Regions from separate parts of the Sphingomonas sp. MMS24-J13 genome, predicted to be linked through region 2. Evidence: predicted binding sites of a transcription regulator. Region 2 holds the regulator's gene; the other holds the start of a gene.

Region 1 (15,433 bases), 810 kb from region 2:
AGGCGACCGGCTCGGCGTTGCGCTGATCGCGCTGCCGTTGGCCGGAAGCCTGATCGCGGCCACCGTGATGGCGCGCGGCCGCGATGACGAGACCGAGATACTGGTCGATTGGGCGATCCTCGATGCCGCGCTGACCGATGCCAAGGACGGCGCTGCGATCACCGATCGCGAGGGTCGGCTGATCTATGCGAGCCCGTCCTACGAGGCGATCTTTCCCGGTTCCCCGCCGCCGGGCGCGCTGCCGATCGAACCCGCCGATCTCGGACGGTTGGCCACCGCCGCCCGACAGGCATTCCGCGATGGGCAGGCCGAGGTCCAGAATGTCGGGCTTCAGAGCGGGCAGGCGCTGATCATGCTGCGCCGGGGCGGCCGCCGCCATGATCATCTGATCTGGCGCGTGCGCCGAACCGGGCCGGACAATCCCTATGGTCTGGCGCGGCAGTTGCTCGACGGGGATGCGGGCGATCGGCTCGGCGATGCGGGCGTGATGATGGTGCTGGTCGACGGCGATGGCGGCATCGTCGCGGCCAATGACGTTTTCCTGTTCCGTGCATTCGGCGATGCCGCGCACGATCCGGCCCGCGCACGCCTCGCCGATCTGCTGCAGACCGGCGAGGATGGCGAGATCCGCATTTCGCGCGATTCCGACGATATGCCGCCGCTGCGCATCGTGACCGTGCCGGTGGGTGACGATGTCGAGCGGGGCCCGAGCGTGTTCCTGCTGTTCGACGAGGATCCCGACGCGATGAGCGCCGCCGCCGCGCGCGGCGCCGCCACCGTTCATCTCCACGAATTGCTGGCGATGCTGCCGCTCGGGCTCGCGCTGGTCGAGCGCGACGGGCGTTTCCTGTTCATCAACGATGCGTTCAAGCGCGCCGCCGGGATCACGCCCGAGACGAACGCGGTCTATCCGAGCGATCTGGCGTGCGACGAGGACAAGCAGATCGTCGCCGATGCGGTGCGCCGCTTCACCGCCGGTCGGGCCCTGCCGGGCGATCTCGCGATCCGGCTCAAGCACCGCCCGGAAGAGCCGGTCGCGCTTACCATCGCCAATGCCAAGGGGCTGGGCGAGGCGTCGGTGCTGCTCAGCCTGAAGGACAATAGCGAGGAATCGAAGCTCAAGCGCCAGATCACCCAGGCCACCAAGATGCAGGCGGTCGGCCAGCTCGCCGGCGGCGTCGCGCACGATTTCAACAATATCCTGACCGCGATCATTGGTCATTGCGATCTGATGCTGATGCGCCACACGCCGGGCGACATCGACTATGACGACATCCAGCAGATCAAGCACAATTCCAACCGCGCGGCATCGCTGACCCGGCAATTGCTGGCTTTCTCGCGCCAGCAGACATTGCGGCCGCAGATATTGCAGCTGCCCGACGTCATCGCCGAAGTCTCCAACCTGCTCCGCCGTCTGCTCGGCGAGACCGTCAAGCTGCAGGTCAAGCATGGCCGCAATCTGGGTGCCGTGCGCGCCGATCCGGGCCAGCTCGAGCAGGTGATCGTCAACCTTGCGGTCAATGCGCGCGATGCCATGCCCGATGGCGGCACGCTCACCGTCCAGACCTATCCGGTCTCGGCGGCCGAGATCAGGCGGATGCGCAGCGAGATCATGCCGATCAACGATTATACAGCGCTCAAGGTGTCCGATACCGGCACCGGTATCCCCGAAGAGAATATCGGCAAGATCTTCGAGCCATTCTTCACCACCAAGGAGGTCGGCAAAGGCACCGGCCTCGGGCTCTCGACCGTCTACGGCATCGTCAAGCAGACCGACGGCTTCATCTTCGCCGACAGCGAGATCGGGCAGGGGACCAGCTTCACCATCTATCTGCCCGTCCACCTCGCCTCGCAGGCGCCCGAACCGGTCGTGCCCAAGCCGGTCGAGACGCATGCCGAGACCTGGGGCAGTGGCGTGATCCTGCTGGTGGAGGATGAGGCGATGGTCCGCGCCGTCGCCGAACGCGCGCTCACCCGCCAGGGCTATACGGTGCGCACCGCGACCAATGGCGAGGAGGCGCTTGAGTTGCTCGAGGATGGCGAGGTGCCCGATCTGCTGATCTCGGACGTGGTCATGCCGATGATGGACGGACCGACCCTGGTCCGTGCCGCGCGCGAGAAATTTCCCGATCTCAAGATCCTCTTCATGTCGGGCTATGCCGAGGAGCAGTTACGCAATTCGATCGATATCGATCGCGTCTCGTTCCTGCCCAAGCCTTTCTCGGTCCAGCAACTGGGGCAGGCGGCGCGGGACGTGCTCGCCGCGAAATCGGCGACGTAACGGTCGCTGACGGCGACGAACGGCCCGTTCGCCGACAAATTCGCTATGCGGATGCGCCATCGCGTTCTAATCCCGCGACGATGACCCAGCCTTTCAGCATTCTCATCATCGAGGATGAACCGCTTATCTCCATGATGATGGAGGATTTCGTCGATATGCTGGGCTACGGTCTGGCGGGTACGGTCGACAGCGTAGCCGATGCGCTGGGCCAGATCGAAGCGGGCGGATTCGATGCCGCAATCCTCGACGTGCATCTGCGCGACGGCGTGTGCTGGCCGGTCGCCGATGCGCTGGCGGCGAAGAATATCCCGTTCCTGATCGCGACCGGCGGCCATGTCGAGCCGCCGCCCGCGGCCCATGCGGATGCGCCGCAGCTTGCCAAGCCCTTCACCCTCGACGGCGTCACCACCGCGCTGGAAAGCTTGCAGCGCGCCTGAGCGCCCGATTGCGAATTTTTGTTCCTGAAGTTCTCCTCTTGTTCTCATGGAACATTCCGTGTACGAGGCCTTTCACGCGTTGAACGGGTGATCGACTTCCTCTAGCGGACAAGGGCAGGACATGGCGGCTTCTCTGAAGGTGATCAGCAGCGATATGGCGAGCTCGAGCGAACGGCAGAAGGCACTGGATGCCGCCTTGGCACAGATCGATCGTGCCTTCGGCAAGGGCTCGGCGATGAAGCTGGGCAGCCGCGAGAAGATCGAGATCGAGGCGATCTCGACCGGCAGCCTCGGGCTCGACATCGCGCTCGGCATCGGCGGCCTGCCGCGCGGGCGCATCGTCGAAATCTATGGCCCCGAATTGTCGGGCAAGACCACGCTGGCCCTGCACGCGATCGCCGAGGCGCAGAAGGCCGGCGGCACCGCGGCGTTCATCGATGCCGAGCACGCGCTCGATCCGGGCTATGCCAAGAAGCTGGGCGTCGACATCGACGAACTGATCGTCTCGCAGCCCGATACGGGCGAGCAGGCGCTCGAGATCGCCGATACGCTCGTCCGCTCGAATGCGATCGACGTGCTCGTGATCGATTCGGTCGCAGCGCTTGTGCCGCGGGCCGAAATCGAGGGTGAGATGGGCGACAGCCATGTCGGCCTGCAGGCGCGGCTGATGAGCCAGGCTTTGCGCAAGATCACCGGTTCGATCAGCCGCTCCAAGACGCTCGTCATCTTCATCAACCAGATCCGCATGAAGATCGGCGTGATGTATGGCAGCCCGGAGACGACCACCGGCGGCAACGCGCTCAAATTCTATGCGAGCGTGCGGCTCGATATTCGCCGCATCGGCCAGATCAAGGATCGCGACGATATCGTCGGCAACACGACCCGCGTGAAGGTCGTCAAGAACAAGGTCGCCCCGCCGTTCAAGCAGGTCGAATTCGACATCATGTATGGCGAAGGCGTCAGCAAGGTCGGTGAGATCCTCGATCTCGGCGTCAAGGCCGGGATCGTCGAGAAATCGGGTGCCTGGTTCAGCTATGACAGCATCCGCATCGGCCAGGGCCGCGAGAATTCGAAGACCTATCTGCGCGAGAATCCCGACGTCGCCGATCGGCTGGAGAAGGCGATCCGCGGCAAGACCGATGAAGTCTCCGAAGCGCTGATGGCCGGCCCGAGCGAGGACGACGATATCTGAGGTGAGCGAAGATCCTCCCCCGAAAGGGGAGGGGTACCGTTCGGCACAACCGAATGGTGGAGGGGGCCCTCGGCTGGACGCAGCGTTCGTGGCACTCCCCCTCCACCATGCTGCGCATGGTCGCCCCCCTTCCCGTGCCGGGGAGGACTTCTTGGCAGCCCTGACAGTCGATGGGGCCAACCTTCTTCCTCAAACCATTGCCGAATCCGCTATCGCCATCCTCAGCGAGCGCCTTCCATCCTCCGGCGCCGCTGGCGAACGGCTGACGGGCCTTCCGTGGCTCGCCGATTGGGTATCGACCGATCTTCTCCCGCCGCTTCGCGCCGCCGGTATCGCGCCGGATTACAAACCGGTCCGCGCCATATTGTTCGACAAGACCGCCAACGGCAATTGGGCGCTCGGCTGGCATCAGGACCGCACCGTTGCGGTCAAACGGAAAGTAACGGCGGACGGCTATGGGCCGTGGTCGCGCAAGCGCGGCATCCTGCATGTCGAGCGCCCTTCGCCGTGATGACGGACATGCTCACCGTCCGCCTCCATCTCGATCCCGTCGATGCGGACAATGCACCGCTGCGTGTGGCGATCGGGAGCCATCGCCTCGGCCGGATCGTCGATGCGGCGGTCGATGGCGTGGTCGCGCACTTGCCGAAGCTCACCTGTCTCGCGGGGCGTGGCGATCTCTGGGTCTACGCGACTCCGATCCTGCATGCGTCTTCGGCAGCAGCGAACCCGCGCCAGCGCAGGGTGTTGCAACTCGATCTCGCGCAAGGCGATCTTCCCGGTGGTGTCGAATGGCTTGGCATAAGCTGAAGCTTCAAGTCACTTCTTCGTCATGCTGAACTTGTTTCAGCATCCACCAGGTAACCTGCACAGACAGTTCGGTACGCGCGGTGGACCCTGGAACGAGTTCAAGTTGACCGATGCACTATGCGAACGGCCGTGCTTAACGAGCCAAACGCGATCGCGGCGTTCGTGACCGGGTGGCGAAAAAACCCTGCCAGACGATACATCGCTCGCATCGCTTGAGAAGCGTGGCCCCCTCCACTAAGTCGATCGAATGACTTCGACCAACGACATACGCCGCGCCTTCCTCGATTATTTTGGCAGCGAAGGGCATCAGATCGTGCCGTCGGCGCCGTTGGTGCCGCACAACGATCCGACTCTGATGTTCGTCAACGCCGGCATGGTGCCGTTCAAGAACGTCTTCACCGGGCTCGAGACCCGGCCTTACGTCCGCGCGACCAGTTCGCAGAAATGCGTGCGCGCCGGCGGCAAGCATAACGATCTCGACAATGTCGGCTACACCGCGCGCCACCACACCTTCTTCGAAATGCTCGGCAATTTCTCGTTCGGCGATTATTTCAAGGAGCGTGCGATCACGCTCGCCTGGAATTTGCTGACGAGGGAATGGGGCCTCGACAAGGATCGGCTGACCGTCACCGTCTATCATACCGATGACGAGGCGTTCGATCTGTGGAAGAAGATCGCCGGCCTGCCCGAACAGCGCATCATCCGCATCCCGACCAAGGACAATTTCTGGGCGATGGGCGATAACGGCCCGTGCGGCCCCTGTTCGGAGATCTTCTGGGATCATGGCGATCATATCCCGGGCGGCCCGCCGGGATCGCCAAACGAGGATGGCGATCGTTTCGTCGAGATCTGGAACAATGTGTTCATGCAATATGAGCAGGCCGACAACGTCATCGTCAGCGAACTGCCCAGGAAATCGATCGATACCGGCATGGGGCTCGAACGCATCGCCGCGGTGATGCAGGGCGTCCACGACAATTACGATACCGATACGTTCAAGGCGCTGATCGCCGCCTCGGGCGAACTGACCAAGAGCGCGACCGACGGCGCCAACAAGGCCTCGCACCGCGTAATCGCCGATCATCTGCGCTCGGCGGGTTTTCTCGTCGCCGATGGCGTGCTGCCCGCCAATGAGGGGCGCGGCTATGTGCTCCGCCGCATCATGCGCCGTGCGATGCGCCACGCCCATCTGCTCGGCGCCGCCGAACCGCTCATGCACCGGCTGGTACCCGCGCTGGTCGCCGAGATGGGCGCCGCTTACCCCGAACTGGTTCGCGCGCAGCCCTTGATCGAGGAGACGCTCAAGCTCGAGGAAACCCGCTTCCGCCAGACGCTCGCCAACGGCCTGCGCCTGCTCGACGAGGCGACGGCGTCGATGGGCGAGGGCGACACCTTGTCCGGCGCGGTCGCGTTCAAGCTCTACGACACGTTCGGCTTCCCCTATGATCTGACCGAGGACGCGCTGCGCGCTCAAGGCCTTGCGGTCGATCGCGCGGGCTTCGATGCCGCGATGGGCGAGCAGAAGAAAGCCGCGCGCGCCGCCTGGAAGGGCTCGGGTGACAAGGCTTCCGACGATGTCTGGTACGACATTGCCGAGGAGCAGGGCGGCACCGAGTTCATCGGCTATACCGGCCACGAAGGCGATGCGCAGGTGCTTGCGCTCGTGCGCGATGGCGTCCGCGTCGATCAGGCCGGGGAGGGTGAAGAGGTTACGATCCTCACCAACCAGACGCCCTTCTATGGCGAGAGCGGCGGCCAGATGGGCGATGCCGGTAAAGCCAGCAATGACAGCGGGTTCGCCGCCGATATTGCCGACACATCGAAACCGCTCGGACGGCTCCACGCGCACAAGGCGAAGATCGTCAGCGGCACGATCAGGATCGGCGATGCGATCCATCTGTCGGTCGATGTGACACGCCGCTCGCAACTGCGCGCCAACCATTCGGCCACCCATCTGCTGCACGCGGCGCTACGCCATCGGCTCGGCACGCATGTGACCCAGAAGGGCAGCCTCGTCGCCCCCGATCGGCTGCGCTTCGATTTCGCGCACCCCAAGCCGCTCACCGCCGACGATATCGTCGCGATCGAGGCCGAGGTGAACCGCCACATCCGCGAGAATGATGATGTCGCGACCCGCCTGATGACTCCCGATGAAGCGATCGCGGCCGGCGCCATGGCTTTGTTCGGCGAGAAATATGGCGACGAGGTTCGCGTCCTCTCGATGGGTCGCGATGCGGACAAGAGCTGGTCGGTCGAATTGTGCGGAGGCACCCACGTGTCGGCGCTCGGCGATATCGGCCTGTTCAAGATCGTGTCCGAAAGCGCGGTTTCGTCGGGCGTGCGCCGGATCGAGGCGCTGACCGGCGAAGCCGCGCGCCTCTGGCTCACCGGCCGCGAGGATCGGCTGCGCGAAACCGCCGCCGCGCTCAAGACCACGCCCGAGGATGTGCCCGCGCGTGTCGCCGCTCTGGTCGAGGATCGCCGCCGGCTCGAACGCGAACTGGCCGAAGCCAAGAAGGCGCTGGCGCTCGGCGGCGGCGGCAAGGCCGAGGCGGTCGGCCCCGAGCAGGTCGCCGGCGTCGCTTTCGTCGGCCAGGTCATCGACGGGCTCGATCCGAAGGGGCTGCGCGGGCTGGTCGACGAGGCCAAGGCGCGGATCGGATCGGGTGTCGCCGTGCTGGTCGCGGTCAATGACGGCCGCGCTTCGGTCGCGGTCGGCGTTTCGGCCGATCTGGTCGATCGCTTCTCGGCGGTCGATCTGGTCAAGCAGGCGGTGGCCGTGCTCGGCGGGCAGGGCGGCGGCGGCCGGCCCGATATGGCACAGGGTGGTGGACCCGACGGCAGCAAGGGCGCCGATGCCGTCGAGGCGGTGCGCGGCGCGCTGTTGGGCAGCATGGCGACGGCGTGACGATCGCCGATTCCGGCCGCTACTTTTAATCCCCGCCGGCCGCGCCTAAATGGGCGGCGTCCAGGGCAAGAAAGCACGTCTATGAAGCGCGAATTGATCGCCTATCTCGACTCGATCAAGCAGCGCGATCCCGCGCCGCGCTCGCGTTGGGAGATTTTGCTGTATCCGGGCGTGCTCGCGCTCGGGCTGCATCGCATCGCCAACTGGCTGTTCAAGGGCGAGCTTTATTTCCTCGCCCGCTTCGTCAACCATCTCTCGCGCTTCCTCACCGCGATCGATATCCATCCAGGCGCCACGATCGGCGCCAATTTTTTCATCGATCATGGCTTCGTCGTGATCGGCGAGACGGCTCTGATCGGCGACAATGTCACCATCTACCAGAATGTCACGCTCGGCGGCACCAATCCGGCCAACGGCATTGCCGGCAAGCGCCACCCGACGCTGGAGGATGGGGTGATCATCGGTTCGGGCGGGCAGGTGCTCGGCCCGATCACCGTCGGCCGCGGCGCGCGCATCGGCGCCAATGCGGTCGTGACGCGCGATGTGCCCGAGGGCGCGACGATGGTCGGCATTCCGGCGCGCCCGACCGTGATCGACGCGCAGAATTACAACAGCTTCGTGCCTTATGGCACGCCGTGCAGCGAACGCTTCGATCCGGCGACGCAGCAGTTCGAATTGCTCAAGTGCGAGGTCGAGGCGCTGCGCGGCAAGCTTGCCAAGCTGATCGAGGAACGCGATGCGGTCCGTTCCGACAATACGGATCGCCAGTCCGCCTGATGGGAGTCGTCACGCCCTTTCCCGGGCCGCCGCAGGGCGAGGTGGCGTTCGATCGGCCCGAATGGCAGCGCATCCTGGATCTCTACGGGCGCATGGTCGCGGCCGGACATTGGCGCGATTATGCGATCCATTTCGGCCGCGACGTGGCGTCATTCGCCTGTTTTCGCCGCGCCGCCGAGCGGCCTGAATACCGCATCGAGAAGCGCCCGGCGCTGCGCCAGCGGCAGGGCGAATGGGCCCTGATCGGCGAGGCCGGTGCGGTGCTCAAGCGCGGGCACGAGCTCGGCCCGGTGCTGGCGCCGATCGAGCGCAAGCTGATGAAATTGGTGGAAGAGTAAAGTCCTGCTCAAGCCCTCTCCCTTTGCGAGAAGGGATACGGTCGGGATCGGGCTTACGCCGTTTTCACCGCGGGCCGGTTCAATTCCGGCAACCGCATCCGCAGGCTCTCGGGCAATTGCAGCACCACCAGCCTACGCGCCGAGTGCCAGAAGGCCGACAGCATCAGCAGCGCCGATCCGATGACGAGCGCCGTCAGCGCCATGTTGAGGCTGACCGCGCCGAACTGCTGGAACAGCCCCGACAGCGCGTAGAGCACATAGACCAGGCTCGAGACGAGCAGGGCACGGCGGTCGATCGCCAGCGCGATCAGGCCGAACAGCAGGTAGAGCAGGATCACGATGCCCGCTTTGGCCGGGCTGGGCTCGCCATTGATGACGCCGAGCATGTAGAACACCGAATGCGCGATCAGCGGTGCGGCGCCGAGATGGAGCCAGAAGGCGACGTCCGAGCGGCGCGTGATACGTGCCCGATCGGACATGTCCCACCACATGGCGAAGGCGAACATCGCCACGCCGGCAAGCAGCGACAGCCACAGGCCGGTCCACTGAATGGTGGCAAGGCAGCTTTCCATCGCTTCGGTGGTCTGCAGAACGCAGGATCCGCGCGATCCGATCGCGGCCAGGACCAGGCCGACGACGGTCAGCGCCAGCGCACCGGTCAGCGCGGCGATCGTGATCGGCACGTGGAAGCGCCGCCAATGGGCGTAAGCCGCGATTGCCATGGCGATCCCGGCGAGCGGAGCTGCCCACGGGATGCCGGGATGGCTCACATCCAGCATCCCCGTCAGCATACCGCCGGCCAGCGTGCCGACTCCGAAGACGAAGGTGAGGAGCAAGAGGATGCTGGGCAGCGCCATGCGCCGGCGACGCGTGAAATATTCGGCCAGCCCCCAGCTCGTCGCGGCGACGAACAGGCCGCCGATCCGGATGCCCATCAGCATCTGCGGGAATTCGCCATCGGTGGGGGAAGGGGCGAGCAGGCGATGGCCGATATTGCCGCCGATCCAGCCGACCGCGACCAGCAGCAGGATCGCGGCGATCGTGACGAAGATATCGTTGAAGCCGGTCAGCAGCCGGAAGCTTTCCTCATCGACGCTGGACGTCTCGCGGCTCTCGGCGACGCTTCGACGCAGGGCTGCCGCGGCAGCGGGCGTGATCGCGCCGGTCGCCACCGCATTTTCGATGTCGGATTCGCTGTACATCCTCGTCCCTCTTTGTCGCGCTTTCCCTTATCACAGCTGTATTGGTGTAGCAACACAGTGCGCAGGCCATACGAAAAGCCTGCCCGCTTCGGTTAAGGCGCCGGGGAATAAACTTCGAAATGCTCGACAAGGCGATTGAAGACGGCGCGCACGCGCGGCACGCTGCGCAAATCCTCGTGCGTGACGATCCACGTGTCGAGACCGGCGATCGGGAGGTCGGGCAGCACTTCCTGAAGCCGTGGATCGTCCAGTCCGATCGGCCGCTGGACGATGGCGATACCGAGGCCGGCACGTGCTGCGGCCAATTGGGCTGGATGTGAGTCCGTCCGGATCACCATGCGATTGCGGTCGAGGCCTGCGAACAGTTCGGCCGCGAAGGCGAGGTCGGCCGGGCTGCGATCCGGTCCGATGATATCGTGGTCCGCCAGATCGTCGATCGTCCGTGGCGTGCCGCGGCGCGCGAGATAATCGGCGTGGGCGAACAGGCCGAGCGGGATCGGCGGCACCTTCCGCGCGACCAGCGCGTCCTGGCGCGGCGGATACATTCGGATCGCGATATCGGCCTCCTGCTCGAGCAAGTTGGCCGACGCGTTGCTCGTGACGATTTCGACGATAAGGCGCGGATGGCGCTCGCGGAGTGGGACGAGGATCGTGGGCAGTAGCTCGATCCCGACGATGTCCGACACGCTGATGCGGACCACGCCCGCAATCTCGCCCGGCGCCGCCGATGCCGCGCGGACGAAGGCGTCGGAGGCGCGCGCCATCGCGCGGGCCGAATCCCCCAGCGCGCGCGCCTGCTCGGTCGGCACCAGCCCGCGCACCGAACGCGTGAACAGCACGGTGCCCAATGCCTGTTCCAAGGCCTGGATGCGAGCGCGCATCGTCGGTTGCGCGACCCCCATGCGCCGCGCCGCGGCGGACAGGCTGCCCTCTTCGAGCACCGCCAGAAAGGCGCGCTGGTCATCCCAGAGGATCGGCAAGGTCATAGAAAACCTACTAGCAGCTGACGGTATTTAGACAATTTCTGTCTGAGCGGCGCCGGGCCATTGCGATCTCATCGATGGGAGACGTGCAATGGACGGTGACAAGAAGGCTTTGGTTCTGGGCGCGACCGGCGGCATCGGCGGCGAGAGTGCGGCGGCGTTGGTGCGGCATGGCTGGAAGGTGGTCGCGATGACGCGCGATCCGGCTGCGCGCGTGCCCGATCGAAAGGATCCGCTGCGCGAGGTCGACTGGGTCAAGGGCGATGCCATGGTCGCCGCAGACGTGCGCCGCTCCGCCGAAGGTGCGCAAGTGATAGTCCATGCGGTCAACCCGCCGGGATATCGCCACTGGAACACGCTGGTTCTGCCCATGATCGATCACAGCATCGCGGCGGCCAAAGCCGTCGGCGCGCGGCTGGTGCTGCCGGGCACGATCTACAATTACGGCCCCGATGCCTTTCCCGATCTGCGCGAGGATTCGCCGCAGAACCCTTCCACCGAAAAGGGCCGGCTCCGCGTCGAGATGGAGCGCCGGCTGGAGGCCGCGAGCGGCGATGACGCGCCGGTCCTCATCGTGCGCTTCGGCGATTTCTTCGGGCCGGTCTCGGGCGGCAGCTGGTTCAGCCAGGGGCTGGTGACACCGGGCCGGCGGCTCGACGCGATCACTTACCCCGGCCGAAAGGGTGTTGGCCATGGCTGGGCCTATCTGCCCGACGCGGCCGAGACGATCGCGCGGTTGCTGGATCGCGAAGGCGAACTCGATCGCTTCGCGCGCTTTCACTTCGCCGGCCTGTGGGACAGCGACGGCACGGCGATGACCGATACGATTGCGAGCGTGCTCGGCCGGCCGATCAGGGTGAAGCCGCTGCCCTGGTTCCTCCTCCGCATGGCCGGCCTCTTCCAGCAGACCCCGCGCGAGATCGCGAAGATGCGCTATCTCTGGAAAGAGCCGCTGCGCCTCGACAACCGCAAGCTCGTCGCTCTCCTTGGCGAGGAACCGCATACGCCGCTGGACGAGGCTGTGTGCGCTACGTTGCAGGCTTTGGACGTGCGTTGAGGGCACCATGCGGGGTTTCGTCGATCGGGGTCGGCGGTTGGTCGAGAGGCGGCTGTCGATGCGCGTAGTGCGGATCAGGCTGCCGCCTCAAACCGGATGTCCGCCGCGCTTTATGATGATATGATGACGTGGAGAGAGTGCCTGGTGTCGATACGGTGGCCGCGAATGCCAGCCGATCGCGCCGTGTGTTGCGAAGGGTGAGGCATTGAAGGGCGTAGGGCTGTTATTCTGCCTCCCGGTCGGGGCTGTGCTCGCGCCCGCTTTTGCAGCGACCACCGCGCCGCCGTCCGAACCGCCGAAGACCCCGTTCATCTCGACCGCCACGATCGACAATTCGCTCGAGGTGACCGGCGAGACGCTCGCCGCGAAGAACCAGCGCACCCGCACCACCGTCGGCGTGATGGTCAACGGGCAGGGGCCGTTCCAATTCCTCGTCGACAGCGGCGCCGATCGCACCGTGATCGGCGCCGCGCTCGCGCGCCGGCTCAACCTGCCGGCCGAGGAGAAGGTGATCCTTCACAGCATGGCGGGCACCAGCGACGTCGGCACGGTGCGGATCGACCAGCTCGGGCTCGGCACGAGCAAGCTCAACGATATCATCGCGCCGGCTTTGCCCGAGCAGTTCATCGGGGCGCAGGGCGTGCTCGGCATCGATGCGCTCGCCGAGCAACGGATCGAGTTCGATTTCGTCAAGAAGGCGATCACCGTCCAGGATACGCGCAAGCCGATCCGCGGCGCCGCCGACGAGATCGTCGTCACCGCGCGGCTCCGCCACGGCCAGCTCATCCTGACCCAGGTCGATGCCAACAATATCGGGCTCTACGCGATCATCAATTCGGGATCCGACATCACGGTCGCCAATTCGGCGCTGCGCAATCGCATCTTTCGCCGCTGGGCCAATGTGAAGACCACCAAGGTCGAGCTGATGAGCGTGACCGGGGAAAGTTTCAGCGCCGATATGGCGACGATTCCGGAGATGCGCGTCGGCGGGCTCAAGCTGCTCGACGTGCCTGTGGCGTTTGCCGATCCGCCGCCCTTCCAGCTGTTCGGGCTCGCCAAACAGCCGGCGATCCTGTTGGGCACCGATGTGCTGCGGGTGTTCAGCCGGGTGTCGCTCGATTTCCATCAGCGCAAGGTCCGCTTCCGGCTGCGGAATTGAGTCATGCTTGCCGCAAGCGCTCCGTTCGTCCCGAGCGAAGTCGAGGGACGTTCCGCGCGGGAGCAGGTTGCGCAACGTGTCTCGACTTCGCTCGACACGAACGGGTGGGGTGTTGCGGAATTAGTCAACAAGCGCTGCCCATCGCGCGTTGATCGCGCGCCAAAACCTACCATATGTGGTACATGGCCGCGCTGATTGCGGCACCGGAGCATGCATGACCGAGTCTCTTCCCGTCCTTCCGCTGCGTGATATCGTCGTATTCCCGCAGATGATCGTTCCCCTGTTCGTCGGCCGCGATAAGTCGGTCTCCGCGCTGGAAAGCGCGATGACGGGCGACAAGACGATCTTCCTGGTCTCGCAGCTCGATCCTGCCGAGGACGATCCCGACGCCAATGCGCTCTACGACATGGGCGTCACCGCCACTGTGCTGCAGCTCCTGAAGCTGCCCGACGGGACCGTGCGTGTGCTGGTCGAGGGCCAGCAGCGCGCGCGTATGACGCGGCTCGAGACCGGCGGCAGCCATCTGACCGCGACGGTCGAGCTGGTCGAGGACGGCGATATCGATCTCGCGGCGGACGAGGCCAAGGCGCTGATGCGCTCGGTGCTCGACCAGTTCGAGCGTTATGCCCGTCTCAACAAGAAGCTGCCCGAGGATCTGCCGGCACAGCTCGCCGAGATCGACGAAGCCGGCCGGCTGGCCGATGCGGTTGCGGGCAATATCGCGGTCAAGGTTTCCGAGAAGCAGACGATGCTGATCGAAACCGATCCCGCGCGTCGGCTGGAAATGGCGTTCGCCTTCATGGAGGGCGAGCTCGGCGTGCTGCAGGTCGAAAAGAAGATCCGCAGCCGCGTGAAGCGCCAGATGGAGAAGACCCAGCGCGAATATTATCTCAACGAGCAGTTGAAGGCGATCCAGCGCGAACTGGGTACGTCGGATGGTGACGAGGGCGGCGACGAAATTGCCGAGCTCACCCAGAAGATCGCGACCCTCAAGCTTTCCAAGGAAGCGCGCGCCAAGGCGACCGCCGAGGTGAAGAAGCTGCGCACGATGGCACCGATGAGCGCCGAGGCGACGGTGGTGCGCAATTATCTCGATGTGCTGCTCGGCCTGCCGTGGGGCAAGAAGAGCAAGATCAAGAAGGATATTCCGGCGGCCGAGGCGATCCTCAATGCCGACCACCATGGGCTGGAGAAGGTGAAGGACCGGATCGTCGAATATCTCGCGGTCCAGGCGCGCACCAACAAGCTCAAGGGGCCGATCCTGTGCCTCGTCGGGCCGCCGGGCGTCGGCAAGACCAGCCTCGGCCGCTCGATCGCCAAGGCGACCGGGCGTGAGTTCGTGCGCCAGTCGCTTGGCGGCGTGCGCGACGAAGCCGAGATCCGCGGCCATCGCCGGACCTATATCGGCTCGCTGCCGGGCAAGATCGTGTCGAACCTGAAGAAGGCCGGCACGTCGAATCCGCTGTTCCTGCTCGACGAGATCGACAAGCTCGGCCAGGATTTCCGCGGCGATCCGGCCTCGGCTTTGCTCGAGGTGCTCGATCCGGAGCAGAACAGCAAGTTCCAGGATCATTATCTGGAGATCGACATCGATCTTTCGGACGTGATGTTCGTGACGACCGCCAACTCGTTGAATTTGCCGCAGGCCCTGCTCGATCGGATGGAGATCATCCGGCTCGAAGGCTATACCGAGGACGAGAAGGTCGCGATCGCCGAGAAGCATCTGCTGCCCAAGGTGATCGCAGAGCATGGCCTGAAGGCGGAGGAGTTCGACCTCACCCAAAACGGGCTGCGCGACATCATCCGCTATTATACCCGCGAGGCGGGCGTGCGTACGCTGGAGCGCGAGATCGCCAAGGTGGCGCGCAAGGCGTTGCGCCGCATCCTCGAGGGCAAGGCGACGCGTATCGTCGTCGATAGCGACAATCTCGGTGATTTCTCGGGCGTGCGGAAATTCCGCTACGGCGTGTCCGAGGAGGAGGACCAGATCGGTGCGGTCACCGGACTGGCCTGGACCGAGGTCGGGGGCGAATTGCTGACGATCGAGGCGGTCACCGTCCCGGGCAAGGGCCAGGTCAAGACGACCGGCAAGCTCGGCGAGGTGATGAACGAATCGATCCAGGCCGCCTGGTCGTTCATCCGCGCGCGTGCGCCGATCTACGGCGTCAAGCCGAGCCTGTTCCGCACCAAGGACATCCACGTCCACCTGCCCGAAGGCGCGGTGCCGAAGGATGGTCCCTCGGCCGGCATCGGCATGGTCACGACTTTGGTCTCGACCCTGACCGGCAT
Region 2 (15,433 bases):
CGAGACTTCGGCGGTGGTGATCGGCTTGCCGTCGATCGTCGCGATCGCATCCTCCTGCATGCCGCCCACGAGTCCGCCGCCGGGCGTACCGACGCCGGTGACGATGAAGGCGATCATGATGACGCCAAGCAGCGCCACGGCCACCCAGGAAGACAGAACACGACGGAAGAAGGCGAGCATTGAAACAGCCTGATCGATAAAGAGGAACGTTGCATTAGTGGCGGGACTGTCGCGCATCAAGCGCCGCCACCGCTTGGCGATTCAGGCTGGTCTTGCTACCCGGCCGGCGATTTTCTTCGGAGGGACGAGCATGGCGTTGCGGAAGCTGGTGGCGGGCAATTGGAAGATGAACGGGACGCGGGCGGCTCTGGCGGAGCTTGCGCCGATCGCGTCGGCGGCCGCCGCAGCGCCTTCTCTGGACGTCCTGATCTGTCCGCCGTTCACCCTGGTGGCCGAGGCCGCGATCAAGGCCAACGGGATCGCGATCGGCGGGCAGGATTGCCACACCGGCATCAAGGGGGCGCATACGGGCTGCGTCGCCGCGGCGATGCTCAAGGATGTCGGCGCGTCCTATGTGATCGTCGGTCACAGCGAGCGCCGCTGCGACAATAACGAGACCGACGCCGAGATTCGCGCCAAGGCCGAAGCGGCGATCGCCGCCGGCCTTACGCCTATCGTATGCGTCGGCGAGACCGAGGCCGAGCGCGACGAAGGCAGGGCCGGCATTGTCGTCGCGGGCCAGCTCGAGGGTTCGGTGCCGCCTGCCGGCACCGCCGCGACCCTCGTGGTTGCCTATGAACCGGTCTGGGCGATCGGCACCGGCCGCACGCCGTCCGCCGGCGACGTCGCCGAGATGCATGCTCTGATCCGAGCGAAGCTGATCGATCTGCTCGGCGAGGAGGGGCAGGGGGTGCGCATCCTCTATGGCGGCTCGGTCAAGCCCGACAATGCCGTCGAACTGATGGCGGTAGCGGATGTGGACGGCGCGCTCGTCGGAGGTGCGAGCCTGACTGCGGCCCTGTTCGTGCCGATCATCGAAGCGACGGCTGCGCTTTAAGATCCTCCCCGGAACGGGGAAGAGGACCATTTCGCAGAAATGGTGGAGGGGTCCCTCCTTCAATCAAGTGCTTTGGTCGAGATGGGGGCCCTCCACCACGCCGCTTCGCGTCGCGGTCTTCCTCCCCGGTCCGGGGAGGAACTCTCCTCCTAAATCGCGAACGTTTCGCAATAGTCGTTTTCGCGTGACGCTTCTCGATTTGGGGCGTTAGGGGCTCCCGACCAATCATGCTGGTTAATGACGGAGGAGTAGCCCCAATGGCCTTCGAACTTCCCCCCTGCCTTTCGCCCCGACTGCACTCGACCCGTACATGTCGGCCGAGACCTTCGAATATCACCATGGCAAGCACCACAAAGCCTATGTCGACAAGACCAATGGCTGGATCGACGAGAAGGGCCTCGCCGGTCTTTCGCTCCTTCAGGTGATCGACAAGGCCAAGACCACCGGCGACAAGGGCCTGTTCAACAACAGCGCCCAGATCTGGAACCACACCTTCTTCTGGAACTGCCTGGCACCTGCCGGCTCGACCAAGCCGTCCGAGAAGCTCGCCGGCCTGATCGAGGGCTTCGGCGGCCAGGAGGCTTTGCTGAAGGCGATCGCGACCGAAGCGGTCAATCACTTCGCGAGCGGCTGGGCCTGGCTGGTGCTGGAAGGCGACGCGCTCAAGGTCACGTCGTTCCACGACGCCGACACGCCGGTGGCGCATGGCGCGACCCCGCTCTTCACGCTCGACGTGTGGGAGCATGCCTATTACATCGATTACCGCAACGCCCGGCCGAAGTTCGCCGAGACGGTGCTGGCCAATATCGTCAACTGGGACTTCATCTCCCAGAACCTCGACGGTGCCGGCGCGAGCCGCGCCGACCAGCAGCAGTAAGCGATCAGACGCTCAAGAGCCGCCGTTCCGGACCGGGGCGGCGGCTTTTTCGTTTCTTGCGTCCATCGGGGCGCCGCAGCTGCATCTTCCGCCCGACGCGTACAGGCGATAAAGCAGCCCCATGATCCTCGTCATCGACAATTACGACAGCTTCACCTGGAACCTCGTCCACTATCTCCAGGAATTGGGGACCGAGGTGGAGGTTGTGCGCAACGACGCGATCGGCGTCGGCCAGGCGATGTCCTCGGGCGCGCAGGCCTTCCTGATCTCGCCGGGGCCCTGCACGCCCAACGAAGCGGGGATCAGCCTCGAACTGGTCGAGGCGTGCGCCGACCAGAAACGGCCCCTGCTCGGCGTCTGCCTCGGCCACCAGGCGATCGGCCAGCATTTCGGCGGCAGCGTCGTGCGCGCGCATGCGCTGATGCACGGCAAGACCTCGCCGGTGATTCACGACGGCACCGGCGTATTCGCCAACATTCCGAGCCCGTTCACCGCCACGCGCTACCATTCGCTGGTGGTGGAGGGCGCACCCGATACGCTGATCGTCAATGCGAAGACCGACGACGGCACCGTGATGGGCTTCCGCCATGCGACCCTGCCGATCCATGGCGTGCAATTCCATCCCGAGAGTATTGCCACCGAGCATGGCCATGATCTGCTCGCCAACTTCATGGCGCTGGCCGGCATCCCCGTCCCCGAACGGGCATGACCACGCTCGCTTTGCTGCCCGACGCCTCGACCCCGCTCGATCTCGAGACGGCGGAGACGGCGTTCGACGACATTCTCGACGGCAGGGTCGGTGACGAGGAGATCGCGAACTTCCTGACGACGATGGCGATCCGCGACGAAACCAGCGTCGAGATCGCCGCGGCGGCCCGCGTGTTGCGATCGCGGATGATCGAGGTCCGCGCGCCGGCGGGCGCGATCGATGTGTGCGGCACCGGCGGCGACGGCGCGCACAGCCTCAACATCTCGACTGCGGTTGCGATCGTGGTCGCCGCTGCGGGCGTGCCGGTCGCCAAGCATGGCAATCGCGCGGCCTCCTCCAAGGCGGGGGCGGCGGATACGCTCGAGGCGCTCGGGCTCGATCTCGATCGTGCCTCGGCGCGCGCGGAGGAGAGCCTTGCCGATCTCGGCATCGCATTCCTGTTCGCGCAGAAGCACCATCCCGTGCTCGGCCGGCTTGCGCCCATTCGGCGCGCGATCGGACGGCGGACGATCTTCAACCTGATCGGCCCGCTCGCCAATCCGGCGCGGGTGTCGCGGCAACTGGTCGGTGTCGCGCGGGTCGATTTTCTGCCGACGGTGAGCGAGGCGCTTGAGCTGCTCGGGATCGAGGCGGCGTTGGTCGTCTCGGGTGAGGAAAGCCTCGACGAGCTTTCGATCGCCGGGCCGAGCCGCGCGATGGCGGTGGGCCTGTGCGGGTTGCAGGGAACGATCGTGCCCGAGGATGCCGGGCTGACACGGCATGGCTTGGATGCGATCCGGGGCGGGGATGCGGCGTATAATGCGGCGGCGCTGCGGGCGCTCCTGCAGGGCGAACGGGGTGCGTATCGCGATGCGGTGCTGCTCAACGCCGGTGCGGCGCTGGTCGTGGCCGGGGAGGCCGAGACCCTGCGCGAAGGTGCGGAAGAGGCCGCCGAAACGATCGACAAGGGGCTGGCCAAGGCGCTTCTCGACTGCTGGATTGCCTTTTAGCCACCGTTCGTATCGAGCGAAGTCGAGATACGTTGCGTAGCGTCCCTCGACTTCGCTCGGGACAAACGGGAATCCCTCGACGCACGGGAAACGCGCTTTATGAGGGCGGCATGAGCAATCGCTTGACCGAAATCCTAGCCGCCAAGCGCGAGCATGTCGCCGCCGGCAAGGTGCAGCGCAGTGTGGCCGATCTCGACGCCGCTGCGTCCAAGCAAACGGCGCCACGCGGCTTCCGCGCGGCGCTCGAAGCGAAATCCCGCGATGGCTACGCGCTGATCGCCGAGATCAAGAAAGCCTCGCCCTCCAAGGGCCTGATCCGCGCCGATTTCGATCCGCCCGCCCATGCCCGCGCTTACGAAGCCGGTGGCGCCGCCTGCCTGTCGGTCCTTACCGACGTGCCCTTCTTCCAGGGCTCCGACGATTACCTTGTTGCTGCCCGCGCTGCCTGCGCTTTGCCCTGCCTGCGCAAGGATTTCATGGTCGATCCGTGGCAGGTCGCGGAAGCGCGCGCGCTCGGGGCGGATGCGATCCTGATCATCGTCGCGGCGCTGGAAGACAGCGTCATGGCAGAGATCGAGGCTGCGGCGCTCGAGCGTAGCATGGACGTGCTGGTCGAGGTGCATGACGCCGCCGAACTGGAGCGCGCGCTGCGGCTCAAGTCGCGCCTGATCGGGGCGAACAATCGCGATCTGCGCGATTTCACCGTCGATTTCGCGCGCACCTACGAATTGGTCGCGCGGGCGCCGGCCGATTGTCTGTTCGTCGCCGAAAGCGGCATCGGCTCGCATGCCGATGTCGAAGCGATGGCGGCGCATGGCGTGCGTGCTTTCCTCGTGGGCGAGAGCCTGATGCGGCAGGCGGATGTCACCGCCGCCACGCGCGCGCTGCTCGAACCGGCATGAGCAAGCTCACCCATCTCGACGAGGCGGGTGCGGCGCATATGGTCGACGTTTCGGCCAAGGCGGTGACCAAGCGTACCGCCACTGCGGCGGGCCATATCGCCATGTCGGCCGATGCGCTGGCGGCGATCCGGGCCGGAACGCTCGCCAAGGGCGATGCGCTGGCGGTGGCGCGCGTCGCCGGGATCATGGCGGCCAAGCGCACCGCCGAGCTGATCCCGCTGTGCCACCCCTTGCCGATCGCCGCGGCGAGCGTCGATCTGGTGCTGGGTGAGGCTGGGATCGATTGCACTGCCACGATCACCACCAGCGGCCAGACCGGGATCGAGATGGAGGCGTTGACCGCGGTCTCCGTCGCGCTGCTGACGCTCTACGACATGGCCAAAGCCATCGATAAGGCGATGCGGATCGGCGAGATCAGGCTCATCGCGAAGTCGGGCGGCCGCTCGGGCGACTGGCGCGCACCATGAGCCTGCTCCCCGTTGCGGAAGCGCAGGCGCGCCTGCTCGCGCTTGCGCGGGACCTGCCGATCGAGCGTGCTCCGTTTGTGGAAGCGATCGGGCGGCATGCGGCAGAGGATATCGTCGCCGGCCGTGCTCAGCCCGCTGCCGATCTGTCGGCGATGGATGGCTATGCGATCCGTTTCGCCGAATTGCCCGGGCCATGGCGTGTGGTGGGCGAGAGCAGGGCGGGGGCCGGGCTCGATTACGCGCTGGCGCCGGGCGAGGCGGCGCGGATCTTCACTGGCGCGCCGTTGCCCGCAGGCGCCGATACGGTTCTCGTCCAGGAAGAGGCGACGCGCGATGGCGAGGTACTCCGCCTGTCCGGGGAAGGGCCTGCCTTGAAGGGCTATCACGTCCGCGCGCACGGGTCCGATTTCGCGCAGGGCGATATACTTGTCGCGGCGGGTGAGCGTCTTACGCCCGCCCGGATCGCCCTCGCCGCCATGGGCGGGCACGGCACGGTGCCGGTTCCGCGGCGCCCCCGCATCACCATCATTTCGACCGGCGACGAATTGATCAGGCCGGGTCAGCCAGGCAGTGGCTTGGCGTTGCCCGCCTCGAATGGCCCGATGCTCGCCGCGATGCTGGCGGGCCTGCCGGCCGAGGTGCGCGATGGCGGCATCCTGCCCGATCGGCTCGATGAGCTTACCGAGGGATTTGCTGCCGCGGCGCGCGATGCGGACATCATCGTCACCACGGGCGGTGCCTCGGTCGGCGATCACGATCTCGTCCGCCCGGCGCTCAAGGCGGCGGGCGCCGACATGGATTTCTGGCGGGTCAGGATGCGGCCGGGCAAGCCGCTGATGGCTGGCCGGCTGCAGGATGCGATCGTGCTCGGGCTGCCGGGCAATCCGGTTTCGGCCTTCGTCACCGCCTTTCTGTTTCTGCTCCCGCTGGTGCGCCGCCTCGTCGGCGACACTGCGCCTTTCCCAAAGGGCGAGCGAATGCCGCTCGCCGGCCCGCTCCCCAAGGTGACCGAGCGCACCGATTTTCTGCGCGGGCTGATCACGCCCGAGGGCATCCTGCCGCTCTCGGGGCAAGACAGCGCGGCGCTCGCGATGCTGGCGCGCGCCGATGCTCTGATCGTGCGCGCTGGCGAGGCGCCGGCGGCCCCTGTGGGTGAAATTGTGGATATCCTGAGGATCGCTTGACACCTCTCAAAGTGTTTCCTACACGTTCCGCATTCGTTCCTAAACGCGGGAAACGCCATGCTGACGCGCAAGCAACATGAGCTGCTGACTTTCATCAACGATCGCCTCGCCGAAACCGGCGTGTCGCCCTCGTTCGAGGAGATGAAGGAAGCGCTCGATCTCAAGTCTAAATCGGGCGTCCACCGGCTGATCTCGGCGCTGGAGGAACGCAACTTCATCCGCCGCCTGCCCAACCGCGCTCGCGCGCTGGAGATCCTGCGCCTGCCCGAGGCGATCAAGTCGGCGGTGAAGCCGCCGGTCAAGGCCGTGGCGCCGACCCTGGCCAAGGCGCCACCGAAGCCGATGCCGATCGCCGCCAACGACGTGATCGAGGTGCCCCTGCACGGTCGCATCGCAGCCGGCATGCCGATCGAGGCGATGGAAGGGCAGAACATGCTCTCGGTGCCCGCAGCTCTGCTCGGCTCGGGCGAACATTATGCGCTCGAGGTCGCCGGCGATTCGATGGTCGAGGCGGGCATTCTCGACGGCGATTACGCGCTGATCCGCAAGGCCGATACCGCGCGCGACGGCGATATCGTGGTGGCGCTGATCGACGATAGCGAGGCGACGCTCAAATATTTCCGCCACGAAGGCAATATGATTCGCCTTGATCCGGCCAACCGTGCCTACGATCCGCAGCGCTACAAGCCGAACCAGGTGCGCATCCAGGGCAAGCTCGCCGGCCTGTTGCGGCGCTATCACTGATGGCCGGCAAGGGCCGCCCCGATTTCATCGAACTGCCGGTTGACGATATCGATGCGGCCAAGGCCTTCTATGAAGGTGTGTTCGGCTGGGACATGACCGCCTTCGGCCCGACTTATGCCTGCACGCTGACGGGCGACGTCGACATCGGATTGCAGGCCGATCGACCTGAAAAGAGCGCGGCGCCGCTGCCGGTGATCAACGTGCCCGATCTGGAGGCGGCGCTGGCGGCAGTCGAGCAGGCGGGTGGCGCGATCACGAAACCGATCTTCGGCTTCCCCGGCGGCCGGCGCTTCCACTTCCGCGATCCTGCGGGGAACGAATTAGCGGCGCATAAGCCGGACTAACTCCCTCTCCTGCAGAGGGAAGCGGTGGGAGGGGCAAGGGCACGGAGCCGGAACGCCCAGTCCACTGGACCTGTCACCCTCACCCAGCCTGTGCGGTCGAACGATCATCCCGAATGATCACCGAAACGACCGCACACCCAGAGGGAGAGGGCTCTCAGCTCTCGCCGAACACCCGCTCGAAGATCGTATCGACCTGCTTGAAATGATATCCGAGGTCGAACTTCTCCTCGAGTTCCGCATCGGACAAGGGCACCTCGGGATCGGCCTTGAGCAGCTCCAGCAGCGATAGTTCGCCGTCGGATTCCCACACCTTCATCGCGTTGCGCTGGACCAGCCGATACGAATCCTCACGGCTGACCCCAGCCTGCGTCAGCGCGAGAAGCACGCGCTGCGAGTGGACCAGCCCGCCCATGCGATCGAGATTCTTCTGCATCCGCGCCGGATAGACGAGCAGTTTGTCCATCACTCCGGTCAGCCGCGCGAGTGCGAAATCCAGCGTGATGGTGGCGTCGGGGCCGATGTAGCGTTCGACCGACGAGTGACTGATGTCGCGCTCATGCCACAGGGCGACATTCTCCAGCGCCGGGGTGACATAGCCGCGCACCATGCGGGCGAGACCGGTCAGATTCTCGGTCAGCACCGGATTGCGCTTGTGCGGCATCGCCGACGAGCCCTTCTGGCCGGGCGAGAAATATTCCTCCGCTTCCAGCACTTCGGTGCGCTGCAGGTGGCGCACCTCGACCGCCAGCCGCTCGATCGACGAGGCGATCACGCCCAAAGTGGCGAAGAATATCGCATGGCGATCGCGCGGAATCACCTGGGTCGAGACCGGCTCGACCGCGAGGTCGAGCTTCCCCGCTACATATTCCTCCACCCGCGGATCGATATTCGCGAAGGTGCCGACCGCGCCCGAAATTGCGCAGGTGGCGATGTCGGCGCGCGCCGCCAGCAGCCGCGCCTTGTTGCGGCTGAACTCGGCATAGGCCTCGGCCAGCTTGAGCCCGAACGTCACCGGCTCGGCATGGATGCCATGGCTGCGGCCGATCGTCGGGGTGAGCTTATGCTCGAACGCGCGGCGCTTGAGCACGTCGAGCAACTTGTCGATATCGGCCAGCAGCAGATCGCTTGCGCGCGCCAATTGGACGGCCAGGCAGGTGTCGAGCACGTCGGACGATGTCATGCCCTGGTGCATGAAGCGCGCTTCGTCGCCGACATTTTCCGCCACCCAGGTAAGGAAGGCGATCACGTCATGCTTGGTCACCGCCTCGATCGCGTCGATCGCGGCGACGTCGATCACCGGGTTGGTCGCCCACCAGTCCCATAACGCCTTGGCCGCGGATTTCGGGACCACGCCGAGTTCGCCGAGCGCCTCGGTGGCGTGCGCCTCGATTTCGAACCAGATGCGGAAGCGGGCTTCGGGCGCCCAGAGCGCAACCATTTCGGGGCGCGAATAGCGGGGGATCATCGGCGTGCTTTCGGTAAGTGGGTATGCGAGGCGCGGGTAGCAGCGTTGGAGGAGGAGGCAAATAAAGATCCTCCCGGCGCGGGGACAGTTCAGATCAGCCCCTCGCTCCTTAAGCTTATATTCCCGCGCGCACCGATGATCACATGATCGTGCACCTGAATTCCCAATGGCTTCAATGCCGCCACGATAGTCCGCGTGAGATCGATATCCTGGCGGCTCGGCGAAGGATCGCCGCTCGGGTGGTTGTGGGCGAGGATGATCGCCGCCGATCCCAGTTCGAGCGCACGCCGCGCCACCTCACGTACATAGATGGCCGCTTGATCGATCGAGCCTTCCGATACCAATTCGTCGCGAATCAGCATGTTGCGCGTGTTGAGATGCAGCACGCGCGCGCTTTCGGTCAGGCGGTGCGCCATCGTCGCGTGGAGATAGTCGATCAGCGCCGGCCAGCTGCCCAGCACCGGACGTTCGGCAACCTCGCTTTTCAACAGGCGCAACGCGGACGCTTGTGCGATCTTGAGCGCGGCGATCGCGGTTTCGGACAGGCCGGCGCGCGTGAGCGATTCGGCGTCCGCCGTCAGCACCGCGCCGAGGCTGCCGAATTCGGCCAGCAGGGCTCGTGCGCGCGGCTTGGTGTCCTGCCGGGGCGTGACGAGCGCCAAGAGATATTCGATCAGTTCGTGATCGAGCAAAGCGTCGCTGCCGCCTTCGATCAATCGCTTGCGCAGGCGGGCGCGGTGGCCACTGGCATCGGTCGCGGGATCGGCGTCGCTCATGATGAATGGCTACCGCAGGCGCCGGGCGGGCGCCAAATGTTTCACCACCGACATATGGCAGATGTCGCTTTGGTTGACTCGGGCGGCCCCCCTTCCTAAAGGGTCCGCGCCTGACGGGATCACCCGCCGGCGCTGCCGTCGGTGGACCGGTACAAGGTCGACAGGAGAGATGGCGTGGCGGCGAACGAACCCGGGCAGGATCCGATCGACGACCAAAATCCCTCTGGGGACATCCGGCTTTCTTCGCTGGATGCGCGGCTTAAGGCTGCGGCGGGCGTCGAGGCGGCACGGACGGGAACGGTGCAGCGCAAGCCCGACAAGGGTTATAAGCAAGGCAGCCGTGTTCTGACCGAGCTCGTTGCGGGTCCCGCTGGCGGCGCGCTGATCGGCTGGCTTTTGGACCGCTGGTTTGGCACGACGCCCTGGCTTCTGTTGGTGCTGCTGTTCCTTGGGTTCGCCGTCGCCATCAGAAACATTTATCGGATTTCGAGCGAGCGTCCGGAGTGATCCGGGCGCTTGCCGCATAAGCAGGGGTGAAGAAGAGTGGCGGCTGAAGGGTCCGGTATCGATCCCATGCACCAGTTCCTGGTCGAGCCTTTGCTCGGCCGGCCGCTGGTGATTGGTGGCTACGATATCAGCTTCACCAATTCGGCTTTGTTCATGTTCATCACGCTGATCGTGCTGGGCGTGTTCATGTATGGCGGGATGAAGCGTGCGCTCGTTCCCGGTCGCTGGCAGGCCGCGGTCGAAGGCATGACCGGCTTCGTCACCAACATGATGCAGACCAACATCGGGCCGGAAGGACGCAAGTTCACGCCCTATGTCTTCTCGCTCTTCATGTTCATCCTGTTCGCCAATCTGATCGGCCTGGTTCCGCTCGGCATCGTGCCTGGCTGGCATCCTTTCACGATCACCAGCCACATCTCGCTCACCGCGATCCTGGCCTTCTTCAGCTTCGGCATCGTGCTGGTGGTCGGCTTCGCCCGCCACGGGCTGCATTTCTTCTCGCTGTTCGTGCCGCACGGGACGCCGTGGTATATCGCCATCCTCGTCGCGCCGATCGAGTTCATGAGCTTCCTGGTGCGTCCGTTCAGCCTCGGGCTGCGACTGTTCGTCGCGATGACCGCCGGCCACATCCTGCTCGACGTGTTCGCAAGCTTCGTGGTGCAGGGCATCCATGGCGGCCCGCTCGGCTGGACCGTGTCGGCGCTGAGCTTCGTCATGATCGTCGGGGTCTCGGCACTCGAGCTGCTCGTGTCGGCGATCCAGGCCTATGTGTTCGCGCTGCTGACGTCGCTGTATCTCAACGACGCGATCAATCTTCACTAAGTTCAACGACTTCAACGAAGGGAAAACACTCATGGACGTCACTTCCGCCAAGATGATCGGTGCCGGCCTCGCTGCCATCGGCGTTGGCATGGCCGCGCTCGGCGTGGGCAACGTGTTCGGCTCGTTCCTCCAGGGCGCTCTGCGCAACCCGGGCGCTGCCGACGGCCAGCAGGGCCGCCTGTTCATCGGCTTCGCCGCCGCCGAGCTTCTGGGCCTGATCGCATTCGTCATCGCGATCCTGATCCTGTTCGTGGTCAAGTAAGGGTTCTTCGGAACCTTCCACGTCCTCAATTTCGCGCCGGAATCCGATGCCCCAGATAGATCAGATTGCCTCCATCTACGCCTCTCAGCTGTTCTGGCTGGTCGTGGTGTTCGCGCTGCTCTATTTCGGCATCGGCAAGGCGATGCTGCCCAAGATCCAGCGCACGGTCGACGATCGTGACGCGAAGATTGCGGGCGATCTCGCTGCGGCCAAGGCTGCGCGCGCGGCGGCGGATCAGGCTGACGAGGCCTACCAATCCGGGCTGGCCAAGAGCCGCAACGATGCAGCCGCGGCGGCTGCCGCCGCCAAGGCGCAGGCCACGGCGGCGAGCGAGGCGCGCGTCAAGGCGGCCGATGTCGAAATCGCCCAGCATGTCGCGCATGCGGAAGCGGCTCTGGCCTCGGCCCGGGTCGCCGCGGTCGCCGAGATCGAGGCGGTCGCGATCGATGCCACGCAGGAGATCGTCGATCGGGTCGCCGGCCTGTCGGTCGATCGCGGTCAGGCCGCCGCTGCGGTCGCCGACGCCATGGCACGTATCTGAGCGGAGATAAGATAGTCATGTCCGCCGCACCCCATCTCAACGCCACGACCCTCGCCGAACCCGGCATGATCGAACATTCCGAAGCGACCGCATTCGGGTTGAACCCCGGCGGCTTCGTCGCGCTGTCGATGATCGTCGTCATTGCCCTCCTGATCTGGAAGGGTGGCTTCAAGGCCATCGGCAGTTCGCTCGACAAGAAGATCGCATCGATCCGCGCCCAGCTGGACGAGGCGACCAAGCTGCGTGCGGAGGCCGAGGCGCTCAAGGCCGAATATCAGGCGAAGGCTGCTGCCGCGGAAGGCGAAGCCAAGGCGATCGTCGAGCATGCGCAAGTCGAGGCGCAGGCGATCCTGGCCAAGGCCAAGGCGGATACGGAGACGTTGATCGAGCGCCGCCAGCGCATGGCCGAAGACAAGATCGCCGCCGCCGAGCGTGCCGCGATTGCCGAGGTGCGCGCCAAGGCCGCAGGTGCAGCCGCCGCTGCCGCTGCGACGCTGATCGCGGAAAAGCATGGCGCCGAGAGCGACAAGGCGTTGGTGGACAAGACCATCGCCGGCCTGCGGCTGAACTGATCTGGATCCTCCCCTGCTTTTGCAGGGGACGAACCATTTCGTGGAAATGGAAAGGGGCCGCCATCGCAGATGGCGGTGCACCGCTGCCCCGCCACCCCCAGCCAGCGGCTGGCGGTCCCCTCCCGAGCGCCGCTCAGGGAGAATTTTTTTATGTCAGAAACCCGACGATCGCGTCGGGATGGATCGGCAACTGCGCGAAGCCCGCGACCGCGAACAGGATCGACAGCGCACCCGCTGCCCAGCCGAAGAACAGCAGCCCCCACAGCTCGACCAATGCCGCGATCGCGGTGGTCGCCAGCGCGATCGAGGCGAGGCCGTCCGACAGGTCGAACTGGTCGTCGCGATAATTGTTGTGGTCGTAATCGGCCTGCGCCTGCTGAGCCTTGGCCTTCAGCTCCACCAATTCCTTGGTGTATTTGGCGATCTGACCCTCCGCCCTGGCCGCCGCTGGCCCGCCATTGGCAGCTGCAATTTCCTCCATATGGAGCTTGAGCCGCGTCGCCTGATATTGGTTCCAGGTATCGACCTGCATGGCCTGCGCCTGCTGCATATTCTGGACGATATTGCCGTCCTTGATGTTCACCAGCGCCATCGAGACGCTGAGGATCACCACCGTCGTCGCGACGACGCGGTTGAGGCGTTTGTCATGAACCTCGACCGTTTCGAGATCGGGCAGTTCGGGTGCTTCGCTCATGCCAGCCGTTTATCCCGGAATGGCCCGACCGCACACTACAAATCTGGGCTGAAACGACCATCTGGCGTACTGCCCCCGGCGCTCCTAAATCGCTCGAGTGAGTGATCGTCCCGACAGCCCAGATCGTTTCTCCGAAGAGAAATCCACCTATGCGGTGCGCGGGGAAGGCGCCGCGCCCGATCTGGAGGCGGGAATCGCGGCGATCCGCAACGTGCTGAAGACCTTGCCGGCGCGGCCCGGTGTCTATCGCATGCTCGATGTGCGCGGCGACGTGCTGTATGTGGGCAAAGCGCGCTCGCTCAAGAACCGGGTGTCCAATTACACCCAGGTCTCGCGCCTGCCGCGCCGCCTCTCGCGCATGGTTGCGCAGACGCGCGGCATGACGGTGGTCACCACCAATACCGAGGCCGAGGCGCTGTTGCTCGAAGCCCAGCTGATCAAGCGTTTCCGGCCCGCCTACAACGTACTGTTGCGTGACGACAAAAGCTTCCCGTTCATCCTGCTCCGCGAGGATCATGACTTCCCGCGCGCACAGCTCCATCGCGGCGCGCGGCGCGCGAAGGGGCAATATTTCGGGCCGTTCGCGGGCGCAGGCGCGGTGCGCACGACGCTTACCTCGCTACAAAAGCTCTTCCTGCTCCGCTCCTGCACCGACAGCTTCTTCTCGAACCGCTCGCGGCCGTGCCTGCTCTACCAGATCAAGCGCTGTTCGGCACCGTGCGTCGATCGGATCGGCAAGGAGGATTATGCCGAGCTGGTCGACGACGCGAAGGCGTTCCTCGCCGGCAAATCCACGCAGGTCCAGAAGCGCCTCGGTGCGCAGATGGCCGCCGCGGCCGAGGCGATGGACTTCGAGCAGGCAGCCTTGCTGCGCGATCGGCTCAAGGCGCTCACCTTCATCCAGGGCACCCAGGCGATCAACGCCGAGGGTGTCGACGACGCGGACGTGTTCGCGCTCGCCTGCAAATCGGGCCAGATCGGGATCCAGGCCTTCTTCATCCGGGGCGGGCAGAATTGGGGCCACCGTGCCTTCTTCCCGACCCACACCGCCGACGTGCCCGAGGACGAGGTGCTGCTCGCCTTCATGATGCAATTCTACGACGAGGTCCCGCCGCCGCGCCTGATCCTGACCGATCGGATCCTGCCCGAGGCCGAACTCGTCGCCGAGGCCTTGGCCGAGAAAGCCGAGCGCAAGGTGGTGCTCAAGGTGCCGCAGCGTGGCGAGCAGAAGCGGCTGCTGGCCCAGGCGACCCGGAACGCCGAGGAGGCGCTCGATCGCCGGCTGGCCGAAGGCGCGACCCAGTCGAAGCTGCTGCGCGAGGTCGCCGATCTGTTCGAGCTGGAGGCGGTGCCCAACCGCATCGAGATTTACGACAACAGCCACATCATGGGCACCAACATGGTCGGCGCGATGGTCGTCGCCGGGCCCGAGGGCTTCCGCAAGGGCCAGTATCGCAAATTCAACATCAAGCGTCCCGAAACCGCCCCCGGCGACGATTTCGCGATGATGCGCGAGGTGCTCGAGCGCCGCTTCGCCCGGCTGGAGCGCGAGGATCCCGATCGCAAGTCGGGCGAGTGGCCCGATCTGCTGCTGATCGACGGGGGCAAGGGGCAGGTGTCGGCGGTATTCAAGACGATGGAGGAGATGGGCGTCCACGATGTCCCCATCGTCGGGATCTCGAAGGGCCCCGATCGCAACGCTGGCCGCGAGCATTTCCACATGCCCGACGGGCGCGAATCGATGTTGCCGATGAACTCGCCCGTTCTGTTCTACCTCCAGCGGTTGCGCGACGAGGCGCACCGTTTTGCGATCGGCGCGCACCGCACCAAGCGTGCCGCGAGCATGACCACCAGCCCGCTCGACGACGTCCCTGGCGTCGGTCCGGCGCGGAAGAAGGCGTTGCTGATGCATTTCGGCACGGCCAAGGCGGTGCGCGGCGCGGGGCTGGAGGACCTGATGAAAGCCCCCGGCGTCTCGGCGACGATGGCGCGCGCGATCTTCGATCACTTCAATCCGTCGGGGTGAAAGGTGCAGCGTCCGCGTTGATTGGAACGGGTTACGAGCATTTTAACCACGTCGTTTACTGCATCTGTCATGCTCGCTGGCTAGAAGGGTTCATGTGACGGGGACGTCACGTGTTTCGCGTGGCTTGGCTTCCGCATACGTCGATTCTGATCCGTTCTCCCAAAACGTGCTATTCCCCGTCATTCCCGCGAAAACGGGAATCCATGGCCTCTGGTCCTTTGAGAATATGGCTTCCCGCCTCCGCGGGAACGACGGCAGAGAGAACGCATCCCTTATGCATATCGAGGCCCAGGCGATCGTCTGCGCGGTGCGACCGCATGGCGAGCATGGCGCAATCGTACGCGCCCTGACCCCTGCCGATGGGCTGGTCGCGGGCTATGTGCGCGGCGGCCGATCGCGCCGCCTGAAGCCGGTGCTGGTCCCCGGGAACCTGATCCGCGCCGATTATCGCGCGCGCACCGAAGAGCAATTGCCGGCCCTGACAGTGGAACTGGT

Evidence for each region. The regulator LexA, encoded in region 2, represses DNA repair genes until DNA is damaged. The targets are predictions, from matches to a motif close to GTTCCNCNCTTGTTCT.
Region 1: the regulator LexA is predicted to act here: its motif matches at 2,748-2,763, upstream of recA (recombinase RecA).

Annotation. Positions count from the first base shown of each region.
Region 1 covers NZ_CP173258.1:1,820,585-1,836,017, reverse strand. Annotated here, with positions in the region: gene AB4Z44_RS08675 (response regulator) at 1-2,281, shown strand, start outside; gene AB4Z44_RS08670 (response regulator) at 2,362-2,718, shown strand; gene recA (recombinase RecA) at 2,840-3,910, shown strand; gene AB4Z44_RS08660 (hypothetical protein) at 4,062-4,421, shown strand; gene AB4Z44_RS08655 (hypothetical protein) at 4,430-4,720, shown strand; gene alaS (alanine--tRNA ligase) at 4,968-7,628, shown strand; gene epsC (serine O-acetyltransferase EpsC) at 7,710-8,405, shown strand; gene AB4Z44_RS08640 (DUF2794 domain-containing protein) at 8,405-8,743, shown strand; gene AB4Z44_RS08635 (hypothetical protein) at 8,797-9,945, opposite strand; gene AB4Z44_RS08630 (LysR family transcriptional regulator) at 10,038-10,931, opposite strand; gene AB4Z44_RS08625 (NAD-dependent epimerase/dehydratase family protein) at 11,020-11,985, shown strand; gene AB4Z44_RS08620 (retropepsin-like aspartic protease) at 12,191-13,144, shown strand; gene lon (endopeptidase La) at 13,359-15,433, shown strand, end outside.
Region 2 covers NZ_CP173258.1:2,629,871-2,645,303, reverse strand. Annotated here, with positions in the region: gene AB4Z44_RS12390 (SurA N-terminal domain-containing protein) at 1-237, opposite strand, end outside; gene tpiA (triose-phosphate isomerase) at 311-1,057, shown strand; partial or broken gene AB4Z44_RS12380 (superoxide dismutase) at 1,315-1,934, shown strand; gene AB4Z44_RS12375 (anthranilate synthase component II) at 2,056-2,643, shown strand; gene trpD (anthranilate phosphoribosyltransferase) at 2,640-3,632, shown strand; gene trpC (indole-3-glycerol phosphate synthase TrpC) at 3,743-4,534, shown strand; gene moaC (cyclic pyranopterin monophosphate synthase MoaC) at 4,531-5,001, shown strand; gene glp (gephyrin-like molybdotransferase Glp) at 4,998-6,185, shown strand; gene lexA (transcriptional repressor LexA) at 6,243-6,929, shown strand; gene AB4Z44_RS12345 (VOC family protein) at 6,929-7,273, shown strand; gene purB (adenylosuccinate lyase) at 7,428-8,738, opposite strand; gene radC (DNA repair protein RadC) at 8,828-9,514, opposite strand; gene AB4Z44_RS12330 (AtpZ/AtpI family protein) at 9,689-10,021, shown strand; gene AB4Z44_RS12325 (F0F1 ATP synthase subunit A) at 10,058-10,843, shown strand; gene AB4Z44_RS12320 (F0F1 ATP synthase subunit C) at 10,875-11,105, shown strand; gene AB4Z44_RS12315 (ATPase) at 11,152-11,646, shown strand; gene AB4Z44_RS12310 (hypothetical protein) at 11,664-12,218, shown strand; gene AB4Z44_RS12305 (DUF4337 family protein) at 12,367-12,912, opposite strand; gene uvrC (excinuclease ABC subunit UvrC) at 13,010-14,938, shown strand; gene recO (DNA repair protein RecO) at 15,213-15,433, shown strand, end outside.